2 regions of the Gottfriedia sp. ABJ_BB2_2 genome follow, and region 1 is predicted to be linked to the other one. Evidence: a T-box and tRNA genes for the amino acid it is inferred to sense, from the RefSeq annotation. Region 1 holds a T-box; the other holds one or more tRNA genes.
What was found. A T-box is a leader RNA that pairs with one kind of tRNA and senses whether it is charged. The one in region 1 lies ahead of ileS (isoleucine--tRNA ligase), so its partner is inferred to be a tRNA-Ile.
Positions count from the first base shown of each region.

Region 2: it has a tRNA-Ile gene. The T-box ahead of ileS (isoleucine--tRNA ligase) is inferred to sense a tRNA for this amino acid. The anticodon was not compared.

Region 1 covers NZ_JBVFKR010000001.1:916,052-932,036, forward strand. Annotated here, with positions in the region: gene ACX6U0_RS04615 (RluA family pseudouridine synthase) at 1-491, opposite strand, end outside; gene lspA (signal peptidase II) at 488-946, opposite strand; gene ACX6U0_RS04625 (TraR/DksA family transcriptional regulator) at 1,020-1,340, opposite strand; gene ACX6U0_RS04630 (CAP domain-containing protein) at 1,660-2,298, opposite strand; gene ACX6U0_RS04635 (hypothetical protein) at 2,402-2,770, opposite strand; gene ileS (isoleucine--tRNA ligase) at 3,034-5,790, opposite strand; T-box leader at 6,018-6,240, opposite strand; gene ACX6U0_RS04645 (DivIVA domain-containing protein) at 6,297-6,782, opposite strand; gene ACX6U0_RS04650 (YlmH family RNA-binding protein) at 6,867-7,640, opposite strand; gene ACX6U0_RS04655 (YggT family protein) at 7,705-7,965, opposite strand; gene ACX6U0_RS04660 (cell division protein SepF) at 7,970-8,425, opposite strand; gene ACX6U0_RS04665 (YggS family pyridoxal phosphate-dependent enzyme) at 8,432-9,106, opposite strand; gene pgeF (peptidoglycan editing factor PgeF) at 9,111-9,935, opposite strand; gene ACX6U0_RS04675 (YlmC/YmxH family sporulation protein) at 10,058-10,339, opposite strand; gene sigG (RNA polymerase sporulation sigma factor SigG) at 10,869-11,648, opposite strand; gene sigE (RNA polymerase sporulation sigma factor SigE) at 11,810-12,529, opposite strand; gene spoIIGA (sigma-E processing peptidase SpoIIGA) at 12,540-13,445, opposite strand; gene ftsZ (cell division protein FtsZ) at 14,038-15,180, opposite strand; gene ftsA (cell division protein FtsA) at 15,217-15,985, opposite strand, start outside.
Region 2 covers NZ_JBVFKR010000006.1:259-16,243, forward strand. Annotated here, with positions in the region: rRNA gene rrf (5S ribosomal RNA) at 1-73, shown strand, start outside; tRNA gene ACX6U0_RS14020 (tRNA-Val) at 79-154, shown strand; tRNA gene ACX6U0_RS14025 (tRNA-Thr) at 158-230, shown strand; tRNA gene ACX6U0_RS14030 (tRNA-Lys) at 238-313, shown strand; tRNA gene ACX6U0_RS14035 (tRNA-Leu) at 328-411, shown strand; tRNA gene ACX6U0_RS14040 (tRNA-Gly) at 437-511, shown strand; tRNA gene ACX6U0_RS14045 (tRNA-Leu) at 520-606, shown strand; tRNA gene ACX6U0_RS14050 (tRNA-Arg) at 617-693, shown strand; tRNA gene ACX6U0_RS14055 (tRNA-Pro) at 730-806, shown strand; tRNA gene ACX6U0_RS14060 (tRNA-Ala) at 816-888, shown strand; tRNA gene ACX6U0_RS14065 (tRNA-Met) at 909-982, shown strand; tRNA gene ACX6U0_RS14070 (tRNA-Ile) at 990-1,066, shown strand; tRNA gene ACX6U0_RS14075 (tRNA-Ser) at 1,075-1,167, shown strand; tRNA gene ACX6U0_RS14080 (tRNA-Met) at 1,255-1,331, shown strand; tRNA gene ACX6U0_RS14085 (tRNA-Asp) at 1,335-1,410, shown strand; tRNA gene ACX6U0_RS14090 (tRNA-Phe) at 1,419-1,494, shown strand; tRNA gene ACX6U0_RS14095 (tRNA-Thr) at 1,524-1,599, shown strand; tRNA gene ACX6U0_RS14100 (tRNA-His) at 1,605-1,680, shown strand; tRNA gene ACX6U0_RS14105 (tRNA-Gly) at 1,685-1,755, shown strand; tRNA gene ACX6U0_RS14110 (tRNA-Ile) at 1,774-1,850, shown strand; tRNA gene ACX6U0_RS14115 (tRNA-Asn) at 1,875-1,949, shown strand; tRNA gene ACX6U0_RS14120 (tRNA-Ser) at 1,954-2,044, shown strand; tRNA gene ACX6U0_RS14125 (tRNA-Glu) at 2,052-2,123, shown strand; gene ACX6U0_RS14130 (bifunctional transcriptional activator/DNA repair enzyme AdaA) at 2,356-2,925, shown strand; gene ACX6U0_RS14135 (DMT family transporter) at 2,907-3,809, shown strand; gene glgB (1,4-alpha-glucan branching protein GlgB) at 4,626-6,563, shown strand; gene ACX6U0_RS14145 (glucose-1-phosphate adenylyltransferase) at 6,511-7,638, shown strand; gene ACX6U0_RS14150 (GlgC family sugar phosphate nucleotidyltransferase) at 7,687-8,706, shown strand; gene glgA (glycogen synthase GlgA) at 8,700-10,133, shown strand; gene ACX6U0_RS14160 (glycogen/starch/alpha-glucan phosphorylase) at 10,157-12,565, shown strand; gene ACX6U0_RS14165 (lipase family protein) at 12,624-13,418, shown strand; gene ACX6U0_RS14170 (TIGR00266 family protein) at 13,492-14,280, opposite strand; gene ACX6U0_RS14175 (cold-shock protein) at 14,754-14,954, shown strand; gene ACX6U0_RS14180 (TraR/DksA C4-type zinc finger protein) at 15,116-15,865, opposite strand; gene ACX6U0_RS14185 (1,4-dihydroxy-2-naphthoate polyprenyltransferase) at 15,965-15,985, opposite strand, start outside.

The DNA.
Region 1 (15,985 bases):
TTTTCACGTAATTGTTTTGCAAGTTTTTCATGCGCTACATCATTTTTGGCAACCATTAGAAGGCCAGATGTATCCTTATCAATTCGATGAACAATTCCTGGTCTTAACACGCCATTAATTCCAGATAAATCTTTACAATGATACATTAATGCATTCACTAAAGTACCAGTTTCATGACCTAATGCAGGGTGAACAACCATCCCACGAGGTTTATTTACTACGATAACATCACTGTCTTCGTAATAAATTTCCAGCGGAATATTCTCTGCAATAACTTCTAAAGGCTTTGGATCAGGTACTGAAACTGATATTTCATCGCCTTGCTTTACTTTGTAATTTCGCTTTACTTTTTCACCATTTACTAATACCAAATCTTCTTTTAACCAGATTTGTACTTGTGAACGAGACCACTCATCATTTTGAGCCGTAATAAAAGTATCGATTCTTTCTAAATGTTGCTCTTCTTCAACTGCAAATGTAAAAACTGTCATTCTTTAACTCCTCTTTTTTCTTCCAATAAAGTAATAATAAATAATAAAACGACTCCAATACAAAGTGCAGAATCGGCAATGTTAAACACAGGAAAATCATATCCAAAAATATAAACATGTATAAAATCAACTACTTCTTTACGGAAGAAACGATCGATAAAGTTTCCAATCGCGCCACCTAATACAAGACCTAAAGAAATAGATAAAAGACGATCATTTTTCGCATGCTTTTGAATAAAGTAAACGACTGCTACAACAAATACAAGTGTAATAATGTAGAAAAATCCCATTTTACCTTGTAGCATGCCCCAAGCCGCTCCTCTGTTACGATGAGATGTTATGTAAAAAATATTTTTAATGATTTCAATACTTTCACCTAAATACATCTTCTTTAATACTGCAAGCTTTGTTAATTGGTCAATTAAAATGACAATTAGTGCAATAATATATGCCATATTTATCCCCTACCTTATTAGATATCTCATAAAAGTTTAGCATAGGGGAGACGTTTATACAATGAAATACAAATCAGTAGTATGTTCTGACATAACTAAAGTCATCAATTGTCCTACCTGTAGGAAGAACTTTTAATTTCTCAATGGGAATTTGTTGTCCAGTTATTTCACAATATCCGTATAATCCATTATCAATTTTTTGTATTGCAAGCTCAATATCATACAAATCATTCTTCATATCATCAACAAGAATTTGATGTTTCGTTGTTTCCTCATATAAAGAAAGATGAGGTTCAACGCCAATTGAATGAATTGGTTCAGAAAATAAACGATGTAGCAATTCATTTTTTATCATTTCGAGTTCTTGTCTTATATGGTAAATTTCATTGCTCATCTTGTTCACTCCCTTTTTGGATTGTAAATATAATTTTCCCAGAACTGACATTCATAATAGGTGAAAGTTTTTCCTTTAAAGGAAACTCATAAAGATATTCCCATTAATAAATCTGTTAGTTTTAGATGCATATCTATTAAATGGCCGCTGTAAACTTTTACATTGTTGCTATAAGAATGCGTTAGTTGATTATTGCTTTACATTCTCAAAGCAACAAACCTTTTAGAAAAAGCTTATTTAATAAATTCAATTGTGGAAATAAAAAAAAGACTGTCTATATAGACAGTCTAAAAATATGAATAATTTAACTACAAAAAGATCAGTCAGTAAATTGCTGAGTCCAATATGTTCCTACTTTACCTACACCTAAATGTTGAAAGTTTTTGCTCATAATGTTTGCTCTATGACCTTCAGAATGCATCCAATCATACATTACTTGTGATGGAGTTGTTTGACCATGAGCAATATTTTCACCTTTATACCCACCGTTGAATGATAAAGTTGAATGATACATACTGTTTGCATTACTCATTGTTTGTGACCATTGTTGAGCTGTTCCATTTAAATAGCTAGTTAATGTTAATGGCTTTAACCCACCTTTACCACGTTCAGTATTTACTAAGTCTAAAATTTGCTGTTGAGTAGAGCTAGAACTTGCTATCTTTGCAGTTTTTGGCGCTATATATTTCACGTATTTTTTTAGAATATATCTTGTTTTACCTTTGTTACTAATTTTCACAAAAGTACGATTGTAACCTGTGTAAGTAATTTTTTGATTTTTAGTCAGGTAACCAACAGTCTTAGAACTAATATAAGGCTTTTCCTTTATTGCTAATTTATTTGCAATTACTGCTCCAGATGTTGCTCCAACACTTGTCGTTTCAATTCCTAAAATCATTGTGATAGCTACTACAATCCCTAAAACTGATTGAGTAACTTTTTTGAAAGTATTATTCATGGTGTACTCCTCAATAGTTGAATTTTTGTAATTGTTTACAAATTAATCATACACCAATACATACACACATACAACAATACATACAATAAGGAAAAAATTACTATTACCGATGTTTCTCTTCTTCTAATTCTCTTTTAAATTCTTCTTTTAGAATTTCTCTTACATCATCTCTCTTTAAGATCTCTTTGAAAAATTCTCTAATACCTCGTTTATGAAATTCAGTAAGCATCTCATCTCTTACTCGTTCAACTTCAACAACCTGATCAATCTCGTTTGGTAGTACCTCTTTCACATTTGGTTCATTTCTTCCTAACAGGAAATATGAACGTTTAATACTTTGTTGTATACTTGAACGACTTTTCATCTCCAAGTCTGCAATTTCTTGGTAGCTATATCCTTTTTCTCTTAGTTCCACTCTCTTTTTCATTAAATCCGTCAACTTATTCCAATTCGGATTTTTTTCGTAATTCATCTTATCAAACCTTTTCACTTTAATAATTTCATACTAATTAAACATAACATACACCAACACAACCATATTTACAATGTTTGAAAAATATGAAATTTTTAATGATTAACAACTTAATTAAGAATTCAATGGTTTAACGTTTTTAATAGTTAGGTTTTTTTCTCTAGGATTAAAATAGTCCTTTATTTCATTCTTTTTTAAATTGAAAAAAAAAGCCGAAAGTTTAACTTTCGACTTTGTCTTCAAATGCTTCAAGCACTTTTACATTACATTTCTTTTACAACACTTGCACAACGTAAGCATAGTGTTGAATGCTCTTCATCTTTTCCTACTTCTTCTGTTACAACCCAACAACGTTCACATGTTTCACCAGTGGCAGGAGTAACTTCAATACTTAATGAATCAAATTTCTGAGCTGTTTGTGGCACTTTTGCATCACGATCAGCTACTTCAACATGAGATACGATTAATAATTGTTTTAAGTCTTCATTAATTGATTGTAATAAATCAGATACTTCTGCGTTAGGATAAATTTTAACTGCAGCAGTTAAAGATTTACCGATTACTTTTTCATTACGAGCAACTTCTAATGCTTTTAATACATCATCACGTAAGTCCATGAATTTTTCCCATTTCGCTACTAACTCAGTAGTGTCACCAAAGTTATTTACCTCAGGCATTTCAGTTAAGAAAATGCTATCAACTGATGTTCCTGCCATATGCGTCCAAACTTCTTCAGCTGTATGAGGTAAAATTGGAGCAACTAAACGTGTAAGAGCTTGTAATGATTCATGTAATACAGTTTGAATTGCTAAACGATCTTTATTTGATTTTGGCTCGATATACAATACATCTTTTGATAAATCAAAATAGAATGAACTTAATTCAGTTGTACAGAAATTTTGAATTGTATGATATACAGTGGCAAATTCATATTTTTCATATGATTCACGTACTGTTTTTACAACATCATTTAATTTAACAAGCATGTATTGATCTAATTCACGAAGTTCATCAAATTTTAATGCATCTGTTTCTGCATTAAATCCATCTAAGTTTCCTAATAAGAAACGGAAAGTGTTTCGGATTTTACGATAAACTTCAGCTACTTGTTTCATTAATGCATCTGAAATACGTACATCAGATTGATAATCAACAGAAGCTACCCATAAACGTAAAATATCTGAACCATATTGATTCATGATTTTTGAAGGAAGAACGATATTACCAATAGACTTACTCATTTTACGTCCTTCACCATCTAATACGAAACCATGACTCACTACTGATTTATATGGCGCTTGACCAGTAACAGCAACACTTGTGCTTAATGATGAGTTGAACCAACCACGGTACTGATCTGAACCTTCTAAATACACATCAGCTGGGAATGATAATTCTTCACGAGTTGTTAACACAGCTTGATGTGAAGATCCGCTATCAAACCATACATCCATTATATCTTTTTCTTTAGTGAATTTACCATTTGGTGAACCAGGATGAGTAAATCCTTCAGGTAATAATTCTTTTGCTTCTTTTTCAAACCAGATGTTAGAACCATTTTCTTTAAATAAATTAGAAACATGTTCAATTGTTTCTTCTGTAATGATTGCTTCTCCATCTTCAGCATAAAATACTGGGATTGGTACACCCCAAACACGTTGACGAGAAATACACCAGTCTCCACGGTCACGTACCATGTTGAATAGTCTTGTTTCACCCCAAGCAGGGAACCAGTTTGTATCTTGTACAGCTTGCATTAATTGATCACGAATTGCTTCAATTGAAGCAAACCATTGAGCTGTAGCACGGAAGATAATTGGTTTTTTTGTTCTCCAGTCATGTGGATATGAATGCGTGATAAATTGTAGTTTAAGTAAAGCACCTTTTTCTTCTAATGCTTTTGTAATTTCTTTATTTGCTTCATCATAGAATAACCCTTCGAAACCAGGTGCTTCTTTTGTTAATACACCTTTTTCATCAACTGGACAAAGTACGTCTAAGCCGTACTGTTGACCTACTCGGAAGTCGTCTTCACCATGACCTGGAGCTGTATGAACACAACCTGTTCCAGCATCAGTTGTTACATGATCACCAAGAATAACAACAGATTGACGATCGTATAATGGATGTTTACAAACGATTCCTTCAAGCTGGCTACCGTTAAATGTATTTTCAACAACAGCATCTTCCCAACCTAATTCAGTTGATACTGACTCTCTTAATTCACTTGCAACTACAAATTTGTCACCATTTACTGCTACAACATCATAGTTAAGTTCTGGATGTAAACAAACTGCTAAGTTAGCTGGAATTGTCCATGGAGTCGTCGTCCAAATGATGAATTTCTCTCCACCATTTAATACATTTTTTCCATTTTCAACTGAGAATGCAACATAGATTGATGCAGATCGTTTATCTTGATATTCAATTTCTGCTTCAGCTAATGCAGATTCACTTGATGGAGACCAATAAACTGGTTTAAGACCTTTATAGATTAAGCCTTTTGTCGCCATTTTACCGAAAACTTTAATTTGTTCTGCTTCATATTCTTTTTCAAGCGTAATGTATGGACGATCCCAATCACCTAAAATTCCTAAACGCTTAAATTGTTCTTTTTGACGTTCAACTTGCTCGTAAGCATACTCTTCACAAAGTTTACGAAATTCGGCTACTGACATTTCTTTACGATTGACTTTTTTGTTCGCTAACGCTTGTTCAATTGGTAAACCATGTGTATCCCATCCTGGAACGTAAGGGGAACGATAGCCATTCATATTGTAAAAACGAACGATAAAATCTTTTAAGACTTTATTTAGTGCATGCCCCATATGTAGGTCACCATTCGCATATGGAGGGCCATCATGTAAGATAAATGATGGTTTTCCTGCATTGTGTTTCATTACAGTTGTATAGATATCTTTCGCATTCCAGTCCTCTTGAATTTGAGGTTCACGCTGCGGTAAATTCCCTCTCATTGGAAATTCTGTTTTTGGCATCAATAACGTATCTTTATATTCCATTTGATACTCCTCCTGTTTATGGTTTTAATCCTTTTTTAAATAGTCGAGTTCCACATTAACGCATTCTATCCATCTTCTAAATCTTTTATTAGTTAGGTTTTTTGTTCGTACAAATTAGTACAGACAACTAAAACCTCGATTCACCAGAATAAATGAATAGAATTGAATCGTTTAAAACAATCCCAATCGGTTATAAATAGAGCACAAAAAAACCTTTCTCATCCCAATAAAGGGACGAGAAAGGTTTTCCCGTGGTACCACCCTAATTGACTATAAATTAACTTTATAATCCACTTAGCATTCGTAACGTGAACGAAACGGCTGTTCTTACTAACGTTCAGAAAAGCTCTCAAGGGTGATTTTCGTTCTATTTTTCTACATCAAGCTTTCACTATCCTTGACTCGCTAACTAGATTTTATAGAAGTACTCTTCCCTATCACCGATTAACTATTAATATTTAATAAATTATATGTAAAACTTTACAAATCGTCAAGGCTTCTTAAAATTAGTTTGCTATTTCTTCTGTTTCTTTATCTAAAATATGATCCCAATCTTCATGACTTAACATCTCTAATTGAGTCTCAATTGCCATACGAAGTCTTGTACGGAAAACTTTTGATTGTTTTTTAAGCTCTTCAAATTCCATTGTTACTTTTCGAGATTTGATTAAAGCTTCGTTGATAATACGATCTGCATTTTTTTCTGCTTCTTTTATAATTAATTTTGCTTCTTTTTGAGCATTTCCTTTTACATCTTCTGCAGCTTCTTGAGCAATTAAAATTGACTTATTTAAAGTTTCTTCAATAGTAGAAAAATGTTTTAATCTTTCTTTCATATCTAACATTTGTTCTTCTAATTGTTTCTTTTCACGAATAACTAGTTCATAGTCCTTGATCACTTGGTCAAGAAATTCGTTCACTTCGTCTTCGTCATATCCTCGAAAACTTTTACCAAATTCTTTATTATGAATATCAAGTGGTGTTAAAGGCAATTAAGCCACCTCCATGTAAGTTCTTAAATATAGGTTATTATTACTTTTCGACAGTTTCTACGAATATCCTTCTACATTTTCTGACTATTTTTTGACACCGTATTGAATCCGCCATTTTTCTTTTTTAGACATTCCATCTATCGAAAGAAGCATTCCTCTTCCAAATCCTTTTACGGATAGTAAGTCTCCTTCTCCACAAATAAATGAAGTTGAATCAATGATTTTTTGATTTACTTTGACATGTTCAGCTTTTATTAATGCCTGTGCTTTCTGGCGTGATATATGATAAAACTCACTAATTAATACATCTAGACGAAGAGATGAAATTGTACCATGTCTAGATTGCCAGTCGTCTTCAATTTCAACTAGTTCATTAAATGGAATTCTCTCTAGTTTAATCGGCGATTTACCGATAGAATTCAAGTTATTCTCAACAAAAACTGCTATTTCCTCGGCAACAATTATTTGTATAACATCATCTTTTAATAAAATATCACCAAATTTTGCTCTTGTCATACCTAATGACATAAGCGTCCCAAGTACTTGTCTATGTGATAAAGAATGAAATTTCACAGCATAGCTTAAATTAAATGCGGTTAGAGAAAAATCATCATCCATTGGTGAATAGTAATTTGGAAAAATGAGTGCACGTTTGCGCTCACTATTTTCCTGACCGCCAAAAAAAGAAACAATATATTCTGATTGATTCCCGATAATTGTACTCATAATCTTTTGTTCTCTTATATCAAGGAAATCAGTTAACTTTGGCGAGTATCGTTCAATTACTTGCTCTTTCCAATTTATCACTTGATCAACAAATACATGCTCTTCTTTTCGATAATGATCGTATATACTCATTGAAGCATTCCTCTGTTTCTACACAAAATAAATAGTAAAAAAGAGAACCGTTTCGATTCTCTTTTTAGAAGTAAGTACTAAGCGCATATATACCTCTCATTGCAAATTGTAACGTAATTAAAGCTACAATTGGCGAGAAATCAAACATTCCGATTGACGGTATAATACGACGGAACGGCTCTAAGTATGGTTCTGCTATTCTTCCGATAAATCGACCGAAAGATGATTGTTGTACTTGTGGAAACCAGGACATAATGATGTGAATCACTAATATCGTTTGATATACTTGTACCGCATGATACAAGATTGATAAAATAAAGTCCATCTATTTACCACCTTTTAATGGATTGTTCTTCCTCAAATAACATATCTGTAATTGTTCCAGAAATATCTACATTATCTGGAGTACAAATGAATGTATTTGTTCCGATTTTTTTTATATCTCCACTAATTGCATAAACAGTACCACTTAGAAAATCAACGAAGCGTTTTGCTTGATCAATTTGCATTTGTTGAAGATTGATCACAACAGCTTTTTTAGATTTCAAGTGATCTGCAACATCTTGTGCTTCTGCATATTCACGTGGCTGTGCCAATACAACTTTTGACGTCAAGGATGCTCCTCCTGGTATACTTACTAATTTTTGCTTTGAATTACTACGTTCTTGATGTACTTCTTCATTAACATGCTTAGAAACAGGTTGTTGTTCCTCATACTCATATTCATCGTCTTCGTACTCATCATCCATTGCAAAAAAGTTTCTTACTTTTCCGATAAAACTCATAGCTATTTACCTTCCCTTTCCAACTAAATCTGTCCCAACGCGAATGAAGGTTGCTCCTTCTTCTATCGCAATTTCAAAATCGTTTGACATCCCCATCGATAATTCATTACATGGAACATTTGCTATTTCTAATTCTTTAATTTTCAACTGTAAATCCTTTAATCCTTTAAAACTATTTCTTATGATTTGCTGATCTTCAGTATACGGTGCCATCGTCATTAATCCAACAACAAGTACCTTATCTAGTTCAGCTAATTCACGAGCAAAATTAAGCACTTCTTCAGGCGATAAACCATGTTTTGATTCCTCACCAGAGACATTTACTTGTATAAAACACTTTAATGGTTCATTCGCTCTTTTTTGGATTTCCTGTGCCAGTGACATTCTATCTAAAGAATGAAGGTAATCTATGCGATGGATTATATCTTTTACTTTTCTTGTTTGTAATGAACCAATAAAATGCCAAACAACGTCAGTATCAATTTGATTTTGCTTATCTTCTAAACCTTCAAATCGATTTTCCCCTAATTGGTTGATCCCAAGCTCCAATACCTCTTTAGCTACATTTGCTGATACTTCTTTTGTAACAGCTATTAACGTAACTTGATCTTCACGATTTGACCTGTTTTTTGCAGAACGTATTTGCTCGCTAATTCTTTCATAGTTTTGTTTGATCGTCATGCTGCTATATCCTCCAACCAATAAAGCTCATCATTCTACCTGTTTTCCCTTCATCTCTTCGATGAGAAAAAAATGTATTCGGGTTACAGCTTGTACAATAAGTTGTAACGTAAATATTTTCTTTTGGGACTCCAGCTTCAATGAGCAATTGTTTGTTTGCTTCTTTTAAATCCAAAGAGTATTTACCATTTGGCATATTTGTCAAAACAGATGGCGGTATATTGTTCGAAAATGCATCATTTACCTTGTTCTTCACAAAATCATCTACCTCATAACAACAATTGCCAATTGATGGACCAATGACTACTTGAATATTTTTTACATTAATAGCTTCTTCCGTTAACCACTTTTGGATTAAATTCCCGCCTATATTTGAAACGGTACCTTTCCATCCAGCATGCGCTAATCCAATGTATTTTTTTGTAGGTTCAAGAAAATATAATGGTACGCAGTCCGCATAACAAGAAGTAAGTAAAACATTTTCTTCATTCGTATAAAAGCCATCTGTGCCTGGGATGCCACTACTATAATCAGTAACACCTTTTCCACATTCGTCCTTTGTAACCTTCACTACATTATTGCCATGTATTTGTTCAGAGCAAACCCATTTCGTAATTGGATAGTTGATTTCTTTAGCAAGTAATTCTCTATTCTCAACTACGTGGTCTTCTGAATCATTTACATGTAAACCTACATTAAAAGAAGAGAAACAACCTTGACTAACTCCACCATTTTTTGTTGTAAAACCTGCAACTAAATGTTTGTATGAGTCTTCCCAAGGTTGTATCTTAAAAGTACTTTCAGTCGATTGAATGAAACAGTCTTTCATATCTAAAGAACCTCACAAAACGTATTTAGTAAATATTACTATCTAAACCACTATTAGGGTTTCCTATATTTTACCATAGATTTCATATTTTTGATTATTTTTGACAAAACACTCTATATTTTTTAAGGTAAATTTACAGGTTTTACTGCATTTCCGTCTAAATCTACTGTCGAACGATATTTTACAAGGATGACATCCTCACCAATTTTCACTATATCGCTCCAATAAATCGTCATTTCTTCTTCCTTACTAAAAAAATTCAGTCCTTTTCCAGGCTTTGTTAAAATAATTGATGTAATTTTCCCGCTTAATTGATCAATATCTAAATCAACAATATTACCTAACTTTTTACCATCAGCAACATTCACTACATCTTTCACTTGAAAGTCAGAAATTCTTGCCACTATCTCTTCACCTTCCTTTTTAACAAATATATGAAGACAATGAGACGAATATTGATTTTATTTAAAATAAAAATGTGTTAAACAATGAATTGTTCCTTACCTCATTGTCTAACACAATTATTATCGGAAATACTACGACTAATTACAGTTTAATGACTATATAATCTAGATTTGGAAGAATTTAGAAGTACCAATGTTTAATTCGTGCTGCTTTATTAGATGAGTAGTCGCCTTCTTTTTTCTTGGTGTCCAGCTTCGGCTCCTAGCTCCTCGAGGTCATAAGTCAAGCCCAGTTAAAGGTTAAAGAGCAACCTTTATCAGTGCTCGCCTTATGCTTGTCGGAGCTGAACAGTCGCCTCCGCTTTTCTTGGTGTCTAGCTCCGGCTCCTAGCCCCTCAAGGTCATAAGTCAAGCCCAGTTAAAGGTTAAAGAGCAACCTTTATCTGGGCTCGCCTTATGCTTGTCGGGGCTAAACAGTCGCCTCCGCTTTTTTTGTGTCTAGTTCCACAAGCTAGCTCCACATTTCGTTTCAACCTTGAATATTCTTGTTCATTTGTTTGATTGCTGATTTTTCTAGTCTTGAAACTTGTGCTTGTGAAATTCCGATTTCTTCAGCAACTTCCATTTGTGTTTTTCCTTGGAAAAATCTTTTGCTTATGATCATTTTTTCTCTATCGTTTAGTCTTTTCATTCCTTCGCGTAGTGCAAGTTCTTCTACCCATTGCTCGTCCTTATTTTTATCATCACTTAGCTGATCCATCACGAAAATTGGATCGCCTCCGTCATTATATATAGGTTCAAATAACGAAACTGGATCTTGAATTGCATCTAATGCGAAGACAATTTCTTCATGTGTAACACCTAATACTTCTGCAATTTGAACTGGTGTTGGCTCTTTCGAATTCTCAGCCAATAGACGCTCTCTTACTTGAAGAGCCTTGTATGCAATGTCTCTTAGTGATCTTGATACTCTGATTGGATTATTATCGCGTAAGTATCTTCTTATTTCTCCTATGATCATCGGTACTGCATACGTTGAAAATTTTACATTTTGACTTAAATCGAAATTATCAATCGATTTCATTAGCCCAATACAACCCACTTGAAATAAGTCATCCACAAATTCTCCACGATTATTAAAACGTTGTATAACACTCAGAACAAGACGTAAATTTCCGTTTACGATTGTTTCTCTTGCACTACGGTCACCGCTTTGCATCGCATGAAATAACTTTCGCATCTCATCATTTTTTAAAACTGGAAGTTTCGAAGTATCTACACCACATATTTCTACTTTGTTTCGTGTCATGATGTTCCCTCCTACTTTGGAGTTGCTGTACTATAGGTAAGTATCTCCTTCGGTGGAAAATTTATGCACGAAAACATATTTACAAAATATTTAACATTTTACATTCAAATAAAAAAAAAGAATAGAAAATGAGTACACTCATCTTCTATTCTTTTTGTCTATTACACCATTTTATTAAACTCTTTACGAAGCCTTTTTATGATTCTTTTTTCTAAGCGAGAGATGTATGATTGGGAAATTCCAAGCATATCTGCAACATCTTTTTGTGTTTTTTCTTCTGTTCCATCAAGACCAAATCTAAGTTCCATAATTTGTTTTTCACGATCATTTAATTGATCTAATGCTTTTGTTAATAAAGATTTATCTACATTTGCTTCTAAATCCTTCGTAATAATATCATCCTCAGTCCCTAGGACATCAGACAGTAATAATTCATTTCCATCCCAATCAATATTAAGTGGTTCATCAAATGACACTTCAGAACGATTTTTATTATTTCTTCGTAAATGCATTAAGATTTCATTTTCAATACATCTAGAAGCATAAGTTGCTAGTTTAATTTTCTTTTCAGGATTGAAGGTATTAACCGCTTTAATGAGACCAATTGTACCAATACTGATTAAATCCTCAATATTAATACCCGTATTTTCAAATTTTCTTGCTATATAGACGACGAGTCGTAAATTTCGTTCAATTAATAAAGAGCGTGCACCAAGATCACCATTTGGCAGCTTCTGTAATAGCTTTTCTTCTTCTTCTCTTGTTAAAGGTGGCGGAAGTGCTTCACTACCTCCTATGTAAAAAACTTCATCGGCTTTCAAGCCAAGTTTCACTAAGAGCTTATAAAATCCTAATTTTAATTTTAAGAAAAAACGATACATTTTCTACCTCCTATGCGATTTCGTTAATCGTTCCCTGCATCATTTTTGGATGAAGGATACATTCATATAAGTTGTCAGAAGACAAAGTGACATGACTTAATCCTAATAAGACAGATTTCGTAGAGTACCATTTTCCATTAATTTTTAAGCGAACGACTGTTGGTTTAATAGCAACTAGTAATTGATTACTTTGACCAATGCTTTTATAAGGTACGAACGATGCTTGGAAAAAACTTAAGACATCTAATGACTCTTTGCCTTGTAATGTACTTTCTGAATCACGTACTAACTTAACTAATTCTCCAGGAAGTCCAAAATCTTTTGTAGAACAATCTAAAATGATAACTGGCTTTCTTGAAAGTGGCTCATGAAGTGAATTTCCACTGTCCATTAATCCTTTTGTATGGATGGTAGTATTTCTCCATACGATTTCCATTTCATACATTTCGTTTAATTTCCATTTTGTAAAGGCAATCTGGTTGATAGACTTCCTTGCAAATAAAATGACGATTGGTATCATCCCTAATACAAAATACCAACTTAATGGATCCCCATAAAACGAAGACTTTGATAAATTATTAGAATCTGATTGAAATAAATAATGTAGTCCTAATAGTGCTCCACCTAGTAAAAAAGTAGAAAAATAGAAAATACTGATACATTGTAAAAATGTAATCATACGTTGTTTTCCAAATGAAAAAAATACAATGAAAAATGATAATAATATTTTCATAAAGGGTGAACTAACAACATATGCATATGGAGTAAACGTTAATAAAACAACGATAGAACCTATAAATGCGCCTAAAAACGAACGAAAAATAGATACATTTCTCTTTAGGATCAAACCTGTCAGTTGGATAATCAAAAAATCCATTAACAAGTTTAATAACCAAACAAGATCACCATATATCACCAATATTGTCGCCATCCTCTGAAATATAGTTCATTTATTTGTAAGTATAGGATGAGCACCGTAAGAAGTCTGTCAAAAAAAGGGTTTCTTAAGTAAGAGTTTTTCGACAAGTTTATATGTGAAAATGACCGATAAGCTCGGACAAGCACTAGCGTTATAATATTTTAAATATGCTATTTCTGAAAGATTATGACTAGTAAATATAGCAGTTGATTTAAAACGGAAGGTACGAGACTCCTTTAGGAATCTGGGAAGATGAGGGATCCTAAATCAATTGAGGTAGGTATGCTAATACCACGACGTACTGTCATAACGTAAAGATTAGCAAATTTATGAAGTCAAAAAAATTGTAGAATTTGGAACATATATGGGGTCTTCTTTTTTAGTTACTGCCCAGCAATTAAAGATAAAAATAAAACAAAATGGTTTGTTGTTGATTCATGGCAAGGAGATTAGTGTGGTGGGTTTGATAGAAATTCTATTTAACAAACTGTATCTAGCAGAGAATTACGAAGCTTAATTAAATAAATGTTTAAAATAAAAAACCAAGAAAAGAGGTATCTCACTTCTTTTCTTGGTTTTGCTTAATTGATTAACGTTTTTTACGATTGCGTAAGAAAGCCGGAATATCTAAATCATCTAGACTTGTAATATTCTTTGTCGTTTCAACAACAGGAGCCTCTTCACGAACAATTTCACGTTTTACAGTCGTTTGAGTAGACTGGCTTGGCGTAGAAATTGATGGTCTTTGCATTTGCTTTTGAGCTGGCGTAGGAGCAACTACACCTTCAAAACCTGTAGCAATAACTGTAACGATGATTTCGTCTTTTAAGTTCTCATTGATAACAGAACCGAAAATCATATTTACTTCAGCATCACATGCAGTTGAAACGATATCTGCAGCTTCTTGTACTTCATATAAGCTTAAGTTAGTTCCACCAGTGATATTCATTAACACACCTTGAGCACCATTAATTGACGTTTCAAGTAATGGACTTGAGATAGCCTTTTTAGCTGCTTCAGCTGCACGGTTTTCTCCACCAGCAACACCGATTCCCATTAATGCAGAACCTTTGTTTGACATAATTGTCTTTACGTCAGCAAAGTCAAGGTTGATTAAACCTGGTACAGCGATCAAATCAGAAATACCTTGAACACCTTGTCGTAATACATTATCAGCTTCACGGAAAGCCTCTAACATTGGTGTGTTACGATCAACTATTTCTAATAAACGATCATTTGGAATAACAATTAGTGTATCAACACTTTCTTTCATTGCAGCAATACCAGTTGCTGCTTGTGTTGAACGTTTTCTACCTTCAAATGTAAATGGACGAGTTACAACCCCAACAGTTAATGCGCCAAGTTCTTTAGCAACTTGAGCAATCACCGGTGCAGCTCCTGTTCCAGTACCGCCACCCATTCCAGCAGTTACGAATACCATGTCAGCTCCTTTAAGAGCTTCTTGTAATTGTTCTCTGCTTTCTTCAGCAGCCTTTTTACCAACCTCTGGATTTGCACCTGCACCTAAACCACGAGTTAATTTACCACCGATTTGCATTCTAACATCTGCTTTAGAAAGATTAAGCGCTTGTGCATCTGTATTCACAGCGATAAAGTCTACACCTTGTACGCCATGTTCTATCATACGGTTTACGGCATTATTTCCACCGCCACCTACACCAATTACTTTTATTTTCGCTAACGCATCTAAGTTTGTATCAAAATCTAACATGACTAATCCCCCTACTATTTCAAATTCATCACAAAATTAATCCCATAAATACTTAAAAATGCTTTTAACTTTACTCATGACACGTTCTTCATCCTGCTGTTTTGGTTTTGTATTTGAATTTGTAACAGCTACAGGTTTTCGTTCATTCGATTCGAAAGCGATATTAGAGCTAAGTTTTTTACCACGCATTTTTGATTTATAAAAAGCATATCTTATTAGTCCTACACCAGTAATGTATTGAGGTTCGCGAACACCAATATAATCAGGCGTTGCAATCCTTACATTATTTTTAAATACTCGTTGAGCTAAATCAATAACACCAGTCATTGATACAGTACCACCAGTTAAAACAAATCCACCAGGTAGATTACTTCCTCTCATTCTTGTTAGTTCATTTTGAACCATTAAGAAGATTTCTTCTAACCTTGCTTCAATTACATCTGATATTTCTTGTTGACTATATTGGTGATGCTGTTCGCTACCCATAATTGGAACACTTAATACTTCTTCAGTTAAAGCTGTATCATAAAATGCATGTCCAAATTTCACTTTTATTTTTTCAGCATCATCAGTTGATGTCTTTAATCCAATCGATAAATCCTTCGTAATGTGTTCGCCACCTACTGGCAATACAGAAGTTGCAACTAACACACCTTCTCTGAATACAGAGATTGTCGTAGACCCGCCTCCAATATCAACTAAAGCGACACCTAAGTTTTTCTCGTCTTGTTTTAAAGCGATTGTACTTGCAGCCATTGGTTGTAAGCAAATATCAGTAACCTCTAAGCCTGCTCTTTCAACGCAA
Region 2 (15,985 bases), on a different contig from region 1:
ACACGGCAGTTAAGCTCTTCAGCGTCGATGGTAGTTGGGGGTTTCCCCCTGTGAGAGTAGAACGTCGCTTGGTTTGATGGAGGATTAGCTCAGCTGGGAGAGCACCTGCCTTACAAGCAGGGGGTCGGCGGTTCGAGCCCGTCATCCTCCACCATATGCCGACTTAGCTCAATTGGTAGAGCAACTGACTTGTAATCAGTAGGTTGGGGGTTCAAGTCCTCTAGTCGGCACTCTTTTGAGCCATTAGCTCAGTAGGTAGAGCATCTGACTTTTAATCAGAGGGTCGAAGGTTCGAATCCTTCATGGCTCACCATTTTTAATGAATATGCGGGTGTGGCGGAATTGGCAGACGCACCAGACTTAGGATCTGGCGCCTATGGCGTGGGGGTTCGAGTCCCTTCACCCGCACCATTTACACTTGTTTAACAGTATATATGCGGAAGTAGTTCAGTGGTAGAATACAACCTTGCCAAGGTTGGGGTCGCGGGTTCGAGCCCCGTCTTCCGCTCCACATATGCTGCCGGGGTGGTGGAATGGCAGACACACAGGACTTAAAATCCTGCGGGGGTTGACCCCGTGCCGGTTCGAGTCCGGCCCTCGGTACCATTTTTAATATGCGCCCGTAGCTCAATTGGATAGAGCGTTTGACTACGGATCAAAAGGTTATGGGTTCGAGTCCTTTCGGGCGCGCCATATTATTTCAAAACAATAAATTACCTGTATTCTAAACGGGAAGTGGCTCAGCTTGGTAGAGCACCTGGTTTGGGACCAGGGGGTCGCAGGTTCAAATCCTGTCTTCCCGACCATTTTAACATGGGGCCTTAGCTCAGCTGGGAGAGCGCCTGCCTTGCACGCAGGAGGTCAGCGGTTCGATCCCGCTAGGCTCCACTTAAAACTTTAAAAATTATGGCGGTGTAGCTCAGCTGGCTAGAGCGTACGGTTCATACCCGTGAGGTCGTGGGTTCGACTCCCTCCGCCGCTACTTTTAAGGACCTTTAGCTCAGCTGGTTAGAGCAGACGGCTCATAACCGTCCGGTCGTAGGTTCGAGTCCTACAAGGTCCACCACTAAATATGGAGTAATACCCAAGTCTGGCTGAAGGGATCGGTCTTGAAAACCGACAGGGGTGTAACAGCCCGCGGGGGTTCGAATCCCTCTTACTCCTCCATTTTTATTAATTACAAAACATCCTGATATTGGGATGCTATTAATAAGTAAATATTCATGGATCTAAATTAGTTAGTATCCACATTATCGCGGGGTGGAGCAGTCTGGTAGCTCGTCGGGCTCATAACCCGAAGGTCGCAGGTTCAAATCCTGTCCCCGCAACCATATGGTCCCGTGGTGTAGCGGTTAACATGCCTGCCTGTCACGCAGGAGATCGCCGGTTCGATCCCGGTCGGGACCGCCATTTAAATTGGCTCGGTAGCTCAGTCGGTAGAGCAGAGGACTGAAAATCCTCGTGTCGGCGGTTCGATTCCGTCCCGAGCCACCATTTTAATTTTTATATTTAAATAATGTAAAGCCGACTTAGCTCAATTGGTAGAGCAACTGACTTGTAATCAGTAGGTTGGGGGTTCAAGTCCTCTAGTCGGCACCATTATGGCGATCGTGGCGAAGTGGTTAACGCACCGGATTGTGGTTCCGGCATTCGTGGGTTCGATTCCCATCGGTCGCCCCATTACGCGGGTGTAGTTTAATGGTAAAATAGAAGCCTTCCAAGCTTCGGTCGTGGGTTCGATTCCCATCACCCGCTTTTTATTATAATATTTATGGGCCTATAGCTCAGCTGGTTAGAGCGCACGCCTGATAAGCGTGAGGTCGATGGTTCGAGTCCATTTAGGCCCACCATATATATTATATGATTTTTATTGTTCCGCAGTAGCTCAGTGGTAGAGCACTCGGCTGTTAACCGAGTGGTCGTAGGTTCGAATCCTACCTGCGGAGCCATTATAGAGAAGTACCCAAGTGGCTCAAGGGGCGCCCCTGCTAAGGGTGTAGATCGCTAACGCGGTGCGAGGGTTCGAATCCCTTCTTCTCTGCCATAATAACGGCCCGTTGGTCAAGCGGTTAAGACACCGCCCTTTCACGGCGGTAACACGGGTTCGAATCCCGTACGGGTCATATCTAAAGCTCAGTTATTTGTGATAACACAGGTAACTGAGCTTTTTTTAGCATTCTAAAGAAAAAATATTATATACTTTACTCTAATATAACTCTAGGAATAATAAATTGAATGTAACGCTTTAATTCAATCGTATGTTAATGAATTCAGATATAATTACAAAGCAAGATATTGAAAGCGGAGAGTATTCCATCATGCTAAAATGTGAATAGCTTAAGACGAGGTGAGGATATGGGGTTAATAAGCGATCAAGATATGTGGAATGCTGTTATTCAATGTAATGAAAAGTATGATGGAATTTTTATCTATGCAGTCAAGTCTACTGGTATATGTTGTAAGCCATCCTGTAAATCTAGAGCACCCTTAAGAGATAATATTTCATTTTATTCAACTATCACTTTAGCAATAGTAGATGGATTTCGTCCATGTAAAAGATGCCGGCCTGATTTGTACCAATCTAATGAAGAGGAAATTATTTATTCTTCCAAACAATATATAGAAAAGCAGTATCGCAATTCAATCACATTGGATCAACTTGCTCAACATGTCGGGGTAAGTAAATATCACTTGCAGCGTTTATTTAAAAGAATGACAGGATTGTCACCGTTAGAATATGCAACACAGTTAAAAATATCTGATGCAATTGAACGCCTGCTCCACACTGAAGATACGATCACTGAAATAGCATTTCATCTTGGATTCAAGAGTTCCTCTCATTTTTCGAATTTGTTCCGACAGCATACAGACTATAGTCCTACGGAATATAGAAAGGAAGGAATTTCATGTCATTTAAAGAACTAATTGCCTTAATTGGACTTGCTGCTCTATGGGGAGCATCCTTCTTATTCATTCGAATTGCTGCACCAGTATTTGGACCTGTCCTTACAATTGAGGGGAGAGTCGCTGTTGCAGCGCTAGCTTTAGTATTATATTTACTTATTACTAGGAAGTCTTTAGATTTTAGTAAGAGATGGAAACAATATTTAATAATTGGTGCGTTAAATGCGGCAATTCCATTTACATTAATAGCAACATCTGCACTCCATCTAACTGCATCAATGTCCTCTATTCTAAATTCATTAACGCCTCTCTTCACGGCATTAATTGTTTGGGGATGGATGAATGAAACGCTTAGTATTAGAAAATGGGTAGGGATATTAGTAGGAGTGATTGGAGTAGTTCTGTTAGTTGGATGGAGTAGCATACCATTCACAAAAGAAACAATGATTGCAATCGCATTAGCTGTTTTATCGACAATTTCATATGGGTTAGCAGGCGTTTATGCTAAAAAAACTTTTGTGGGTGTGGCACCACTATCACTAGCAGCAGGTCAGCAGATTGCGGCATCCATACTTTTAATTCCGTTTACATTTTTTAATCTTCCTAATACTACAAGCAATTTTTCACTTATCCCAATATTAGCAGTCCTAGCATTAGCTTTATTTTGTACAGCTATTGCCTATCTATTATATTTTTACTTAATAGAAAGTGTAGGGCCAACAAAAACATTAAGTGTTACTTTCTTAATTCCAGTTTTCGGAATAATATGGGGTGTATTGATCCTTAATGAGAAAATTACATTTGGAATGCTAGTAGGTTTTGTTGTCATATTAATGGGAGTGTTTCTTATTTCGGATATTAAATTAGCTACTAAATCAAAGGTTTTGAGACACAATGAATTATAATTAGATTCTGACGTCCACCAAAAGATCGGAAGCTTTTTCAATTAGTTTGAAAATGTAATTGTATAAAAAATCGTGGACCAAAAAAGATCTTCTATATGAAGATCTTTTTTTAGTGGATATTCATTTTTTGTTTATATTCTAAAAATGGCCCATTTATTATTATTAAGTTATTTACGGTGGTATACTCCGCATCAATCGTTTCGTTATTACTATTTAATATCCATTTATATAGTTTGTATTTGAGCGTACTAAGCTTCCCCAGGTGTAATAATTAAATACTTCATACTTTGTAATAGAAGGAAGTAAAGCTCTGATTTCACCAATTAAATATTCACTTAGATGATAAAAGTATCTCTCAAAAAAAGTACGGAATAGTGATCATTTCTTAAGGCGTAATTCCACTTTGTTCATCTAATAAATCCTCCAAAAATGATTAATCTATAAAAACACAAAAATCTTTTTAAAAAATATCAAAAATATTTTCTTCTCTATAATCCGACATTCTTCAACATATTTTAATAAATACATCATTTTAGAATTTTAAATATGCTAATTATGTATGAAATTTTATAGTAAATAACAATTTATCGAATTTATTTAGGGGAAAATAGATTATTTTTGAATATTTATTCCGTTATATTCATTCGACAAAAATGACATAAATACGACAAAGTCAATTATGACAACGTTTTCATGAATGCATGTTCATTTTCCAATATTTGTTTATGAATTTTTTTTGCATAATTACAAGGGAAATATATATGTTTGTAGAATATTAAGAACAAGAAGAATATAGAAGATTGTAATGAGGTGAGGATGTTGCTTTTGACTCGACCAACTGAATTTGATGTGCATTTATTCCATGAAGGTAATTTATTCAAAAGCTACGAATGCTTTGGCGCACATATAGGGAAGAAGGGGAATAAAAAAGGAACGCATTTTACAGTTTGGGCACCACATGCAAAGTGTGTTTCCGTTGTTGGGAATTTTAATGACTGGAATGGCTCAGATCATAAAATGGAGAAATTAAACAATGAAGGCATATGGACAATTTTTATCCCAGAAATTGGGCACGGAACAATTTATAAATATGAGATTGTATCAAAAAGTGGAGATGTTTTACTAAAAAGTGATCCATTTGCATTTTATAGTGAGCTCCGCCCGTATACAGCCTCGGTTGTATATGATCTTTCAGGTTATAAGTGGAAGGATTCAAAATATCGTAAACAGAAATCAAAAAAAGTAGTTTATGAAGAAGCAGTTTTAATTTATGAAGTACATTTGGGTACTTGGAAAAAGAAAAGTAATGGAGATTTTTATACATATGCAGAATTAGCTACCGAGTTAGTTCCATATGTAAAAGAACAAGGTTTTACGCATATAGAATTGCTACCTGTTATTGAGCATCCATATGATCGTTCTTGGGGGTACCAAGGAGTAGGATATTACTCGGCGACAAGTCGTTATGGTAATCCACATGAATTAATGAACTTTATTGATGAATGTCATCAGCATGGAATAGGGGTCATTTTAGATTGGGTGCCTGGTCATTTTTGCAAGGATTCACATGGATTATACATGTTTGATGGGGAACCCACATATGAATATGAAAGTTATGATGTGAGAGAGAATGAAGTGTGGGGGACAGCAAACTTTGACTTATCAAAACCAGAAGTAAGATCTTTTTTATTGTCTAATGCATTATTTTGGCTAGAAAACTTTCATATCGATGGATTCAGAGTTGACGCTGTAGCTAATATTTTGTACTGGAAAGAAGGGCATGAAAAAGAAGAGAATCCATTTGCTGTGTCATTTTTAAGAAAACTAAATGAAGTAGTCTTTGAGTATGATCAGCAAGTTTTAATGATTGCAGAGGATTCAACTGATTGGCCATTAGTAACAGCTCCTACATACGAAGGCGGTTTAGGATTTAATTTTAAATGGAATATGGGTTGGATGAATGATGTTTTAACCTATATGGAAACAGAACCATCTGAGAGAAAACATCATCATAATAGAATGACCTTTTCATTCTTATATGCCTTCACTGAAAATTTTGTTTTGCCATTTTCACATGATGAAGTAGTTCATGGCAAGAAATCACTACTCAATAAAATGCCTGGAAAATATGAGGATAAGTTCGCCCAGCTAAGAGTTTTATTAGGGTATTATTTAGCTCACCCTGGTAAGAAGCTTTTATTTATGGGAAGTGAATTTGGTCAATTTGATGAATGGAAGGATCTAGATCAACTAGATTGGATGATTTCAGATTATGAATATCATTCAAAAACAAACGATTATGTTAAGGAATTACTAGCAATCTATAAGAAAAATAAATCATTATACGAAGTTGATAACCATTGGGATGGCTTTTCTTGGATTGATGCAAATAACGCAGAACAAAGTGTTTTCTCGTTTATTCGAAAAGGTAAAAACAAAGATGATTATGTTATTATCATTTGCAATTTCAGAGAGCTTGCTTATGAGACATATCGAATTGGTGTACCATTTAAGCATCGTTACAAAGAAATTTTATCTAGTGATTATGTAAGATTTGGTGGAGAAAGCAAAATAAATCGTTCGGTTATTGAGACTGATGAAACTCCATTCCATGGTCAACCATATAGCATTGAAATCGCACTACCTGCTTTTAGTTTTACAATCATTCGTCCAGTTAAAATGCGAAAGGGGATTAGCAGCAATGGTTCAGAAAAAATGCGTAGCAATGTTACTAGCAGGAGGGAAAGGGAGTAGACTTAGTTCCCTCACAAAAGAATTAGCAAAGCCAGCAGTAGCCTTTGGAGGAAAATATCGAATAATTGATTTCACATTAAGTAACTGTACAAATTCTGGGATCGATACTGTTGGTGTATTAACGCAATATCAACCACTTGTATTAAATTCATACATTGGTATAGGTAGTGCATGGGACCTGGATCGTTTGAATGGAGGAGTTACTGTATTACCACCATATTCAGAAGCATCTGGTGTTAAATGGTATACAGGAACAGCGAGTGCTATATATCAGAACTTAAATTATATTAAGCAATATCAGCCTGAATACGTGTTAATTCTTTCAGGTGATCATATTTATAAAATGGATTACAGCAAAATGCTTGATTATCATGTTGAAAAAGATGCTGATGTATCAATTTCAGTAATTGAGGTTCCTATTGAAGAAGCAAGTCGATTTGGAATTATGAATACGAATGAACAATTGGACATTGTTGAATTTGAAGAAAAGCCACAATTTCCAAAAAGCAATTTAGCTTCAATGGGAATTTATATATTCAAATGGAATGTTTTAAAGGAATTTTTAGAAATGGATGATCGCAATCCAGAATCAAGCAATGATTTTGGTAAAGATGTCATTCCACTTTTATTAGAAGAAAAGAAGAAAATCGTTGCTTATCCATTCCAAGGATATTGGAAGGACGTAGGTACGGTAAAAAGCTTATGGGAAGCAAATATGGATTTGTTAAATGAAGAGAGTGAACTGAATATTTATGACCGTGATTGGCGTATATATTCTGTGAATCCAAATCAGCCTCCACAATATATTGCTCCTACTGCAATCGTTGAAGATTCACTTATTAATGAAGGCTGTGTTGTAGAAGGCTATATTTCACACTCTGTATTATTCCAAGGAGTGACAATTGGTGAAGGTAGTTTTATTAAAGATTCAGTCGTCATGCCAGGTTGTGTAATAGGTAAGGATGTAAAAATAGAAAATGCGGTTGTCGCTCCGGGTATGGTAGTAGTTGATGGGACAGTATTACGTCCTGAAAAAGAATATGAAGAAGTCATATTAGTGACAAACGAAGTATAAGAGGTGGCTCATTCCTCAAACAGAAAAATAGATTGAGAGGGGTATTCGATGAAACAAACTATGCTAGGTATAATTGAGGCTTCTACACATTTTGAATCTTTAAAACCATTAACAAAGCATCGACCACTTGCTACGCTACCTTACGCTGGTCGTTATCGCTTAATTGATTTTATGTTAAGTAATATGGTGAACTCTGGAATAACAAGTGTGGCTGTATTTCCTGATCAGCCTTATCGTTCAATTATTGACCATTTGGGTTCTGGTAAGCACTGGGATTTGAATAGAAAGCATGATGGCTTATTCATATTTACGCCTGAACCAACTGATGGAGCATTTGGCACGTTTGATTTTATCGAAAAACATATTCAATTTTTACAGCGTTCTACTCAGAAATATGTAGTTGTAGCAAATACATATACAATTTGTTCTGTAGATTTTAGACCAATCCTAAAACGTCATATTGACACGAATGCTGCGATTACTGAGCTAACACAATTTGGCAAATCTTTAAATATATATTTTCTTGAAAAAGATTTATTGTTGAAGTTATTTGAGAACTTCCATGAAAAAGGTTACGAGACAATCATGGACGTTGTTCGTGATAAAAATAATGGAGTAGTGTTAAGTGGGTATGAAATTCCACAGCAAGTTGCAATCATTCAAACAATTGAGGACTATTTCGAGAACAGTATGAAACTATTGAACCCAGAAGTTTGGAATCAATTATTCTTAAAATCATATCCGGTCTTTACGAAAGTAAAAGATGAACCACCTACGAAATATTCAAAAGAAGCAATCGTAAAAAATTCAATTGTTGCTAATGGATGCGTTATTGAAGGTACTGTTGAAAATAGCATTATTTCTCGAGCAGTGAAAATTGGAAAAAATACAATTATTCGTAATTGTGTTGTTATGCAAAAATCAATCATTGGAGATAACTGTATATTAGATGGAGTTGTTTTAGATAAAGATGTACGGATTGAAGAAGGTGTCGAAATTAAAGGGAGTTTAAATGAGCCAGTCGTTCTTCAGAAAGGCTCAGTTCAAGGAGCGTTGATTCAGTGGTAAATGTATTATATATCGTTTCAGAATGTGTACCATTTGTTAAATCAGGAGGGCTTGCAGATGTTGCAGGTGCCCTCCCTAAATATTTAAATAAACTAAATTTGAATGTACGTGTCATGCTTCCGTTTTATTCTCAAATTCCTACTAAATATCGTGAAGAAGCGAAATTAGTAAAAGAACTTGAGGTAACACTAGGCTGGAGAAAACAATATTGTGGTCTTTATGAATTACAGGTTGAAGGATTGACTTATTATTTTATTGATAATGAGTACTATTTCAATCGTGATAAATTATATGGACATTACGATGACGGAGAACGCTATGCGTTTTTTTCTATTGCAGCTATTGAATGTATTCGCGAATTAGATTTTATACCAGATGTTGTTCATTGCCATGATTGGCATACAGCTATGATTCCATTTTTTATGAAGGAATATGGTGTATTAAAAGATATAAACCCGAAGATGAAATCAGTTTTTACAATCCACAATTTACAATTCCAAGGTGTTTTCCCAAAAATGGTAATGGATGATATTTTGGGGATTGATGAAGTGTATTTCAACAATGATTATTTAAAATTTTATGACTGTATCAACTTTATGAAGGCAGGAATTATTGCTAGTGATATAGTGACAACTGTTAGTCCTACGTATAAAGAAGAAATTAAACATGAATTCTTCGGAGAGCAATTAGATGGTCTTCTAAGGGCTCAGGATCATAAATTATTTGGTATTGTAAATGGGATTGATGAAACGATTTATAATCCAGCAACAGATACAAAAATTCATACGAATTATGATGAGTTCACAATTGAAAAGAAAGCTGAAAATAAAAAGAATTTACAGGAATCATTAGCATTGCAAGTTGATGAAAATATTCCAATTATCGCTATGGTCTCTCGTTTAACAAGTCAAAAAGGAATTGACTTGATTCAGCATGTATTTCCACAATTAATGGACCACAATGTGCAAGTCATTATTTTGGGTACTGGTGAAGAAGAATTTGAACATTTCTTTAAAGCGATGGAACATAATTATTATGACAAAGTAAGGTCTTACATTGGTTTTGATGAAAACTTTGCACACCAGATTTACGCTGGTGCCGATTTATTCCTCATGCCATCTTTGTTTGAGCCTTGTGGATTAGGACAGTTAATCGCGATGAAATATGGGTGTGTGCCAATCGTTAGAGAAACTGGGGGCCTAAACGATACCGTCCAATCATATAATGAAAAGACGAAGAGCGGAAATGGTTTTTCATTTAGTAACTATAATGCACACGATATGCTTTTTACAATTGAACGTGCACTTAGTATTTATAACCAGAAACAACATCGAAAAGCGGTGCTTAAAAACGCGATGAATCGAGACTCAAGCTGGTTACAGTCTGCAAAAGAATATGCAAAATTATATTTGCAATCTACAAAGTAAATCTTTTAAGGCGAGGTGGTTCCATGTTTTCTAGTGTGGAGGAATTTGAATGGAATTATAAAGAAAAACTAGAAAGTATGCATGGAAAAAGTATTTCTGAAAGTTCTATTCAAGAACAATATGAAACACTTGGAACAATGATTCGAGAATATATAAGCGAAGAATGGTTGGCTACAAGTGAACAGTATCGTTTGGAACGGAAAAAACAAGTGTATTACTTATCAATTGAGTTCCTTTTAGGAAAGCTTTTGAAGAGTAATTTAATCCATCTAGGACTAAGAGAATTATGTGATTCTGGTCTGAATAAGCTTGGGATATCGCTAGCTACATTAGAAGAATTTGAGAGCGATGCAGGTCTTGGGAATGGAGGTCTAGGAAGACTAGCTGCCTGTTTCCTTGATTCTTTAGCTTCTCAGAATTTACCAGGTCATGGATGTGGCATTCGCTACAAACATGGCCTATTTGACCAAAAAATAGTTGATGGGTATCAAGTTGAACTTCCTGAGCAATGGCTTAAATATGGAAATGTTTGGGAAGTCAGAAGAGATGATCAATCAATTGAAGTCTTATTTGGCGGAGAAGTTGAAGCGTATAATAGTAAAAATCGTTTAGAATTTCGATTACATGGAGCTGAAGCAATAAAAGCTGTTCCTTATGACTTGCCAATCATTGGGTATCATACAAACACAGTTAATACCTTAAGACTTTGGAGTGCGGAAGCTTCATCTCACTCTTCTAATAAATCTTTGATGAAATATAAGCGTGAAGCAGAAGCTGTTTCCGAATTCTTATACCCTGATGATACGCATGATGAAGGGAAAATTTTACGATTAAAGCAGCAATACTTTTTAGTCTCTGCAAGTATACAGAGAATAGTAGATTCATATAAAGAGCAATATGGTGATATTCGTAAGTTTCATCATGAGATCGCTATTCATGTGAATGATACTCATCCTGTATTGGCAATTCCTGAATTAATGAGAATTTTAATAGATATTGAAAAGCTCTCTTGGGAGGAAGCTTGGGAGATTACAACTCAAACAATCTCATACACAAACCATACAACATTATCTGAAGCACTTGAAAAGTGGAGAATTGATTTATTTCAACCCTTACTTCCAAGAATTTATATGATTGTTGAAGAAATAAATGAGAGATATTGCAAAGAGCTATGGAAGAAATATCCTGGTGATTGGGATCGTATTGAAAATATGGCCATAATTGCTCATGGAGTTGTCAAAATGGCACATTTAGCAATCGTGGGTAGTAAAAGTGTTAATGGCGTAGCCGAAATTCATACAGAAATTTTAAAGCAAAGAGAAATGAAGTTATTTTACGAATATGAGCCGACTAAGTTTAATAATAAAACAAATGGAATCACTCACAGGCGATGGTTACTCCAATGTAATCCAGAGTTAAGTGGTTTAATTAGGGATTCGATTGGTGATGACTGGATATATGAACCAACCCAATTAGATAATCTATTAAAATATGAAAATGATGAATCTTTCTTAAATGAATTAATGTTCGTTAAGAAAAAAAGAAAAGAAGTTTTAGAAAACTATGTTCATTACACAAATGGAATTGCTTTAGATACCGATTCAATCTTTGATATTCAAGTGAAGAGAATGCATGCTTATAAGCGTCAGTTATTGAATGTTTTTCACATAATGTACTTATATAATAGACTAAAAGAAGATTCGCATTTTAAAATGCATCCAAGGACATTCATTTTTGGTGCAAAAGCGTCTCCAGGGTATTATTACGCGAAAAAGATCATAAAACTCATTCATTCAGTTGCTAATATTGTCAATAATGATCGTTACATTAATCAATTTATTAAAGTCATATTTATTGAGAATTATCGAGTTTCCTTAGGAGAAATGATATTTCCAGCAGCTGATGTTAGTGAACAAATTTCAACTGCAAGTAAGGAAGCTTCAGGAACTGGTAATATGAAATTTATGATGAATGGCGCATTAACAATAGGAACATTAGATGGTGCTAATATTGAAATTTTAAGAGAAGTAGGCGAGAATAATATCTTTACGTTTGGACTGACTGCTGATGAGGTTTTAAATTATTATCAGCATGGTGGATACAAAAGTAGTGATTATTATCACCATGATTCTCGCATTAAAAAAGTTCTTGATCAGTTACTTTATGGTTTATTTCCATTACCAAGAGTTGAATTTGAAGAAATATTTGATTCACTCATGTCATATAATGATGAATATTTCTTACTGAGGGATTTTTCGTCTTATGTAAAAGCACATGAGAAAATAAACCAAACTTACCAAAATAAACGAGAGTGGGCTACAAAAAGCCTCTATAATGTATCGAAATCTGGTTTCTTTACAAGTGATCGTACAATTCGTGAGTATGCATCTGATATTTGGAATATACAGCAAAGAAGTTTTCATCATTCCTAACCTCCTTTTGTTTTAAGGAGGTTTTTCACATAATTGTGAAACAGAAAGGGGAGATAGTTTGAAATTCCTTTCAGTTGATTACGATATTGCTTTAGAATTAGTACAGTGCTGCATACAGACTTATAAACAGTGGGAAAATGATGGGAAATTTATGGTACCGGCAAATTACACACTAGTTTGTGGATTCAAAGCTTGTGCCATTATTGAGATGGAGTGGTTTGGATATGTTATTGAAAATGAAAACTCACTCATTATTGCCTTTAGAGGGACAAAATCTGACTTAGATTGGCTAGCAGATTTAAAGGTTGAACAAGAGTTATTTCCTTATGCAATGAACAGTGGTAGTGTGCATTCTGGATTTCTATCTATTTATAAATCGTGTAGAGAAGTATTATTAGATATTGTAAAAGAAAGAGCTGCCAATAAAAAAGTATATATAACAGGCCATAGCTTAGGTGGCTCGCTTGCTACTTTACTTGGATTTGAATTAGCAATGACAAACTTATGTACTCCGAATGTGTATAGTTTTGGAGCACCTAAGGTTGGAAATAAAGAATTCAAAGAGAAATATGATGAATTTGTTCGGCAAAGTATAAGATTCGTTAATATTTATGACGTTGTCCCACTCAGTCCACCTTTTAAAGTTGAAATCAAGCCACTAAATCTTTATTTAGAATATTTACACGTTCAGCAGGCTATCACATTTGCTATCAATAAGGGTTCGATTTCAAAAAGTCACAATATCATGACGTATGTTGATGGTGTCAATAAGATGAAGTTGAAGTATGACTATACACCAACCTTTACGTTTAAATTCCGTGAAGAAGAACAAATGGAAGAGCAGGCAAAATGAAATGAACTCTTTTATCTAAAAATTGTTTCAAAAAAAGATCCACAAAGTGTGGATCTTCTTTTTTGTATTAAAATTAATCATTTCCGTCTAATAAGTTTCCAATTCCTCCAAGGATGCTTCCCTCACCGCTTGATGAAGAAGGTAAATATTGACCAATTCTTGATGCTAATCTTGCTAATGTTAATGATTGAACCCAAATTGTCCCAGGGCCTTGTAATGTAGCGAAGAATAATCCTTCACCGCCAAATAATGCCGTTTTTACATTCCCAACATATTCGATTTCATAGTTTACATCACCAGTGAAGGCAACAATACATCCAGTATCAATTTTTACTTTTTCACCAGGCTGAAGCGTTTTTTGATAAATCGAACCACCTGCATGCAAGAAAGCAAGGCCATCACCTTCAACCTTTTGCATAATAAAACCTTCTCCACCAAAAAGACCAGTACTTAATTTTTTACGGAACTCAATCCCAACAGAAACGCCTTTAGCAGCAGCTAAAAACGAATCCTTTTGACAGATAACTTTATTTCCATACTCTTGTAAGTCTAATGGTATGATAGATCCTGGATAAGGGGCAGAAAAGCTAACTGTTTTAAGGCTATTAGCGTTATTAGTAAAACTTGTCATGAATAAGCTTTCACCTGTTACTAAGCGTTTACCAGCACCTACTAACTTCCCAAACAGTCCACCAGATTGTGGAGAGCCATCTCCGAAAATTGTTTCTAACTCAATGCCGTCATCCATCATCATCATTGCGCCAGCTTCAGCAACAACGCTTTCTTTTGGGTCAAGTTCTACTTGAACAAACTGCATATCATGTCCATGGATTTTGTATGTAACTTCATGTGCTTTTCTCATTTTTACATTCCTCCTAAAGAATAAATATACATCTTTTTTAATACAAATTTCTATGCTTTCGTAAAAAAAATAACCAAAAATTTACATAATCCTTTTTTTATTATGACTTAATACAAAGGAAAAAAATCAAAAAAAAACCTTACAATATCTATCTATATTTTAAATGAAAAATTGTATGAATTATATAAAAATTTTACCAGAAAATGAGATTTAGTATCATTGACGCCTTTTTTTATATATGATATATTTAAATTACTATTAACTGCATATTCATTTGAAGGTAAGAAATTAACGATCCATTTGCACTACAAAATTTTTAGTACTGCTCATATTTTTCTTTGTCTTGAAAAGAAGTAATGACCACTTTCAATGTTGTAGCAATCTTAAGTTGATTGACAATGACGTTCTTTTTCTTAATCCCTCTTTATGCACGTTCTAATAGTGTATAAATGTATTTCTAGGAGGTATTATCGATGGAATTCGGTAAAGTTAAATGGTTTAACAGCGAAAAAGGATTTGGATTCATCCAAACTGAAGGTGGAAACGACGTATTCGTACATTTCTCTGCTATTCAAGGCGAAGGTTTCAAAACTTTAGAAGAAGGTCAAGAAGTTAGCTTCGAAATCATCGAAGGTAACCGTGGACCACAAGCTGCTAACGTAAACAAAAAATAATTTTTGTTATGTCTAAGGCATCCTCATGTAGGGTGCCTTTTTATTATGAAACTAGTAATCTATCTATTACTCCGTCCAACTAAAAGTCAGCGTTAATAACAATTTTTCAATATAAAAACACGCATTCTAAAATGCGTGTTTATTTATTGTTTATGAGGATTTTAATATTTGTCTATATCCTTTGCATCGATACTATCCAATTCACCATTTAGTGCTTGTTCTTCGTAATCATCAAGTTCTCTTTCGTATTGCTCATGTTTTTTTGTTGGATAGACTGTTCGGTTTTTTCCATACATATCAGTTCCGATAAAATTCTCGAACTCTTCAACATAACCAACGTTTTCGTAACTTTCAGTGTATGTGTCATCATATTCCTGAATATTGTTAAATTCAAAATCTGATGGGGTTTGAGAGCTTCCATAGCGTTCTACAGCCTGTAAAGAATCTTCTGCGTCGAACATCATTGATCGATCTTTTTTATCTCTAGCAAATGGTGGAGTTAGAACTTCTTCTTCAATTGGACGATCGTACTCTCTATTGGAACTAGAAATATGTTGATCATGAGCATGTTCAATCATTGTTCTAGCCGTAGGAAGTGCTTCTAATCGTTCAAATGGAATTTCTTCACCACTTACTTCACAAATACCATATGTCCCGTTTTCGATTTTTTGTAAAGCAGCGTCAACATCAGTTAATTCATTTCGTAAGTGTTCGTGTAGTGCAATATCTTTTTCGCGTTCAAATAATTCTGTTCCCAAATCTCCAGGATGATTATCAGCTAGAGAAAGCTCATCAACAGAATCTCTTAATGAGTAAGGTGTAAACGCCGGGTCTTCAAGTCTCTCTTCTATATGTTGTTTTTGCTGTAAGAGATTGGATTTTATTGTTTGAAGTTGTGTTTGTGAAAGCATCATGCTCCCCCTTTTCAATAAATGGATATGGCTATCCATATTTTGTTCAAAAAGGAGGAAAACATGAGTTAAGTTTTTTGAGGAATTGAATCGACTTACTTAGGAAAGAATATTTCCAAT